Regions from separate parts of the Roseateles sp. DAIF2 genome, predicted to be linked through region 1. Evidence: predicted binding sites of a transcription regulator. Region 1 holds the regulator's gene; the other holds the start of a gene.
What was found. Region 1 encodes NrdR, which represses ribonucleotide reductase genes. Its sites were predicted from a motif close to CACNANATNTNGTG; they were not measured.
Positions count from the first base shown of each region.

Region 2: the regulator NrdR is predicted to act here: its motif matches at 1,199-1,212, upstream of G8A07_RS06375 (ribonucleoside-diphosphate reductase subunit alpha).

Region 1 covers NZ_CP049919.1:2,977,034-2,979,423, forward strand. Annotated here, with positions in the region: gene G8A07_RS13580 (type IV pilin protein) at 8-448, opposite strand; gene G8A07_RS13585 (GspH/FimT family pseudopilin) at 458-1,015, opposite strand; gene nrdR (transcriptional regulator NrdR) at 1,095-1,538, opposite strand; gene glyA (serine hydroxymethyltransferase) at 1,559-2,390, opposite strand, start outside.
Region 2 covers NZ_CP049919.1:1,356,741-1,359,130, forward strand. Annotated here, with positions in the region: gene G8A07_RS06370 (sigma-54 dependent transcriptional regulator) at 1-982, shown strand, start outside; gene G8A07_RS06375 (ribonucleoside-diphosphate reductase subunit alpha) at 1,478-2,390, shown strand, end outside.

The DNA.
Region 1 (2,390 bases):
GCGGCTCTCATCGGGCCCAGCACTCGGTGGTGGGGGTGCCGGCGGCATTGCTGCCGCCGTACTGCACCTGACCGCGTTCCGCGACCACGGTGATGGCGGCGCAGGACCGATCCTGCGCCTGCACGCGGCGCTCGACCGGCGTGGCCGTGATCGTGTAGCCGCTGTGGCTGACCTCGCTGAGCCGGATCTGGTAGTAGCCCGCGGGCGATTCGGCCGAGCGGATGCCCAGCGAGTCCAATGTGTCGGCATAGCTGGCCTGGTTGGTGCGCCAGCGCTCCTGGGCCTGCTGCACTGTGGTCAGCGCCGCGATCGCATCGGCGCGGCGGCCCTTCTGCACCATGCGCTGGTAGGAGGGCAGGGTCAACGCGGCCAGGATGCTGGCGATGACGACGGCCAGCATCACCTCGATCAAGGTGAAGCCCTGGCGATGTGGGGTGGCGATGTTCATGGCCAGGCCTCAGGTCGCGCAGCGCGGCAGGCCGCCGACGCTGCCATTGGGCGAGCAGCTGCGCACCCGGCCGGCGATGCTGACGACATGGCGGATCGACTGGCCGTTGCTGGCCACGATGTCGATGCTTCCGGTGGAGGTGACCGCGCCCTGGCGCGGCTGGAAGCTCAGGTTCGCCACATTGGCGCTGATGCTGGCCTCCAGGCTGGCGGGCAGCCATTGCAGCTTGAGCAGCAGGGCCGGATCGCTGCAGACGGCCTGGCCGGCATCGCTGCAGCGGCAATCGCCGGAGCTGCCGCCATGGATCACATAGCAGCTGCCCAGGGCATGGCGGCTGAAGCGGAAATGCACGCTGTCCGAACGCCGCACCGCATCGCTGCGGGCCTGCTGCAGATCGGTCATCAGCGTGTGGGCGATCTGCTGCAACCGCTGGCCCTGCATGAGCCGCTGCATCGCGGGCAGGGCGGTGGCCAGCAGGATGCCCAGGATCAGGCAGACAACGCAGCTCTCGACCAGGCTGAGGCCGCGTTGCGGGAGCGAGGGATGAGGGCTGGGGCGACTGAGCATGAACCCAATCTAGAAGGCGCGCTCGGCGCTTTCTTTCCTGCCGTCGGGGGATGCATCCCCCCTTTTCAGAGGGGCTGGATCAGATGTCGCGGATCAGCTGGCGGAACTCGTCGACATCCTCGAAGCTGCGGTAGACCGAGGCAAATCGCACATAGGCGACCTTGTCGATCTTCTTCAGCTCGCGCATCACCAGCTCGCCGAGCTTGGTGGAGGGCAGCTCGCGCGCGCCGCTGGTCAGCAGCTTTTCCTCGATGCGGGCCAGGGCCGCATCGATCAGTTCGATGCTCACCGGCCGCTTGCGCAGCGCCAGCTGCATCGAGGCGCGCAGCTTGCTCGGGTCGAAGTCGGCCCGGGTGCCGTCCTTCTTTACCACCGCGGGCAGCGCGATCTCGGCTCGCTCGTAGGTGGTGAAGCGCTTGTCGCAGCCCAGGCAGCGCCGCCGGCGCCGCACCACATCGCCCTCATCCGACTCCCGGGTCTCGACGACCTGGGTCTCGGTATGGGTACAGAAGGGGCAGCGCATCGGCGGGCTTCGGGCGCGGCTTAGCGGTAGACCGGGAAGTCGCGGGTCAGGGCCGCGACCTTCTCGCGCACCGCGGCCAGGTTGGCCTCGTCATGCGGCTTGTCCAGCACATCGGCGATCAGGTGGGCGGTGGCGCGCACCTGCTCTTCCTTGAAGCCGCGCGTGGTCATCGCCGGGGTCCCTAAGCGGATGCCGCTGGTGACCATCGGCTTTTGCGGGTCGTTCGGGATGCCGTTCTTGTTGCAGGTCATGTGGGCGGCGCCCAGGATGGCCTCGGCTTCCTTGCCGGTCAGACCCTTGGGGCGCAGGTCGACCAGCATCACATGGCTCTCGGTGCCACCGGAGACGATGCGCAGGCCGCGCTCGATCAGGGTCTCGGCCAGCACCTTGGCGTTCTTGACCACCTGTTCCTGGTAGGCCTTGAACTCAGGCGACAGCGCTTCCTTGAAGGCCACGGCCTTGCCGGCGATGACATGCATCAGCGGGCCGCCCTGGATGCCCGGGAAGATGGCCGAATTGATCTTCTTGGCGATCTCTTCGCTATTGGTCAGGATGATGCCGCCGCGCGGGCCGCGCAGGCTCTTGTGGGTGGTGGAGGTCACCACGTCGGCATGCGGCACCGGGTTCGGGTAGGCGCCCGCGGCGATCAGGCCGGCGTAATGCGCCATGTCGACCATGAAGTAGGCGCCGATCTCCTTGGCGATCTTGCCGAAGCGCTCGAAGTCGATGCGCAGGCTGTAGGCCGAGGCGCCGGCGATGATCAGCTTGGGCTTCTTCTCGCGGGCCAGGGCTTCCATCGCGTCGTAGTCGATCTCTTCCTTGGCGTTCAGGCCATAGGAGATCACGTTGAAC
Region 2 (2,390 bases), 1.6 Mb from region 1:
GGCGCGCAGCATGGCGCCGGTGCTGCTGCAGGGCGAATCCGGCACCGGCAAGGAGCTGGTGGCGCGCTCGATCCACGAGGCCAGCCCGCGCGGCCAGCGCGCCTTCATTGCGGTCAACTGCGGGGCGATTCCCGAGCAGCTGCTGGAGGCCGAGTTCTTCGGCTTCCGCAAGGGCGCCTTCACCGGCGCACATGAGGACCGCGAGGGCTTCTTCCAGGCCGCGCATGAGGGCACCTTGTTCCTGGACGAGATCGGCGACCTGCCGCTGGCGATGCAGAGCAAGCTGCTGCGCTCGATCCAGGAGCGCTCGGTGCGGCCGGTCGGCGCGGTGGCCGAGGCTCCGGTCAATGTGCGCATCCTCAGCGCCACCCACAAGGACCTGGGCGCCGAGGTGGCGGCCGGGCGCTTCCGCCAGGATCTGTTCTACCGCCTGAACGTGATCCAGATCCGCGTGCCGCCGCTGCGCGAGCGCATCGAGGACCTGGCCGCGATCAGCGAGCGGGTGCTGGAGCGCATCGCGCGCGATGCCGGCGTCTCGCCGCCGCCACGTCTGGCCGCGGCGGCGCTGGCGCAGCTGGCGCGCTATGCCTTCCCGGGCAATGTGCGCGAGCTGGAGAACCTGCTGCACCGCGCGCTGGCGCTTTCGGGCGGCGAGAACATCGGGGCGGAGGACCTGGGCCTGCCCGAGGCGCTGCTGGACGACTCGCAGCTCGGCGCGCTCGATGCGGCCGAGCCGCCGCAGCCGGCCGTCGAGGCGCGGCCGGCCGCCGGCGAGCGGGCGGAAGAAGAGGCGTTGCCGCAAGACCTGGCCCTGTACCTGGACGAGGTGGAGCGCAACATCCTGTTGCGATCTCTGGAACGACACCGTTTCAACCGCACCGCGGCCGGGGCTTCCCTGGGGCTTTCCTTGCGCCAGATGCGCTACCGCATGGCGCGCCTGGGCATCACCGAGGGGTCCGGCGCGGACGGCGAGGGCGCCTGAGCCGCGCACGCCGCGCCAATATTGGCGCGGCCTGGCGGCCGGTTTCGCGCTGCGAGCGAGCGCCGGCGCGGCCTTGCGCGCGCGAGGCCCCTGTTCATCGCGCGAGTCGCATGGCCGCGCCGCCGCCGGCGCCGCGCTGGGTTGATCGCTAGCGCGATCCCATCCCTAGGTCAACGGGGTTTGAACGCTATTGGTAGTGCTTGAAGCTGCCATGTCCGCTAGATATAGTGTTCCTCGTGGTATCCTTCTGACCTCGGCAAGACCTGACATGCCTCACTCCTATGCAGCCGTTTCGCCCGGCGCCCTCACCTCGGTGACCAGGCGCTCCGGGTGGGCAACGAGGTCAGCAGAAAGAGGGGTGCCGGTAGTGCGCGACTTGAGTCGCGCGCCCGCCCGGTCGCCTCTAGCCAGCAACAAAACCGAATGCGAATCCAGGGCAGCGCGCCGCTTGCTCCGGAACCGCGTTTTCTGAACAAGACACAGACGAGGACATCTATGCAAACCGTTGTCGCCAGCACCGCATCGGACGCGGCCGCCCACAACCCCGCTCACGGCGCGAGCGGCGGTCCGGGTAAACCGTCCGTCTACCAGGCCTATCAGATCATCCGTCGCAATGGCGCGGTGGTGTCCTTCGAGCCCAGCAAGATTGCCGTGGCGCTGATGAAGGCCTTCCTGGCGGTGCATGGCACCAGCGGTGCGGCCTCGGCGAGCGTGCGCGAGACGGTGGACGGCCTGACCGAGAACGTGGTGCGCGCGCTGCTGCGCTCGCGCCCGGCCGGCGGCACCTTCCATATCGAGGACATCCAGGACCAGGTCGAGCTGGGCCTGATGCGCGGCGGCCACCATGAGGTGGCGCGCGCCTATGTGCTGTACCGCGAGCGCCGTGCGCAGGAGCGTCTGGCCAAGGGCGAGGTGGACATCACCGCCGCCGGCGTGCAGGACACCGGCCTGACGGTGATCGACGGCGGCCAGCGCGTGCCGCTGGACCTGGCCAAGCTCGCGGCCCTGATCTCGAGCAGCTGCGCCAACCTGGGCGCCGATGTGAAGCCCGAGCCCATCATCGCCGAGACCAAGCGCAATCTGTACGACGGCGTGCCGATGGACGAGGTCTACAAGGCCGCCATCCTGGCCGCTCGCACCCTGATCGAGAAGGACCCCGGCTACACCCGCGCCACCGCCCGCCTGCTGATGCACACGATCCGCCGCGAGATCCTCGGCGAGGACGTGACGCAGGAGCAGATGCAGACCCGCTACGCCGAGTACTTCCCCGGCTATATCAAGAAGGGCGTGCAGGCCGAACTGCTGGACGAGAAGCTGCAGCAGTACGACCTGGTCAAGCTGGGCGCCGCGCTGAAGGCGGACCGCGACCTGCAGTTCGACTACCTGGGCCTGCAGACCCTGTTCGATC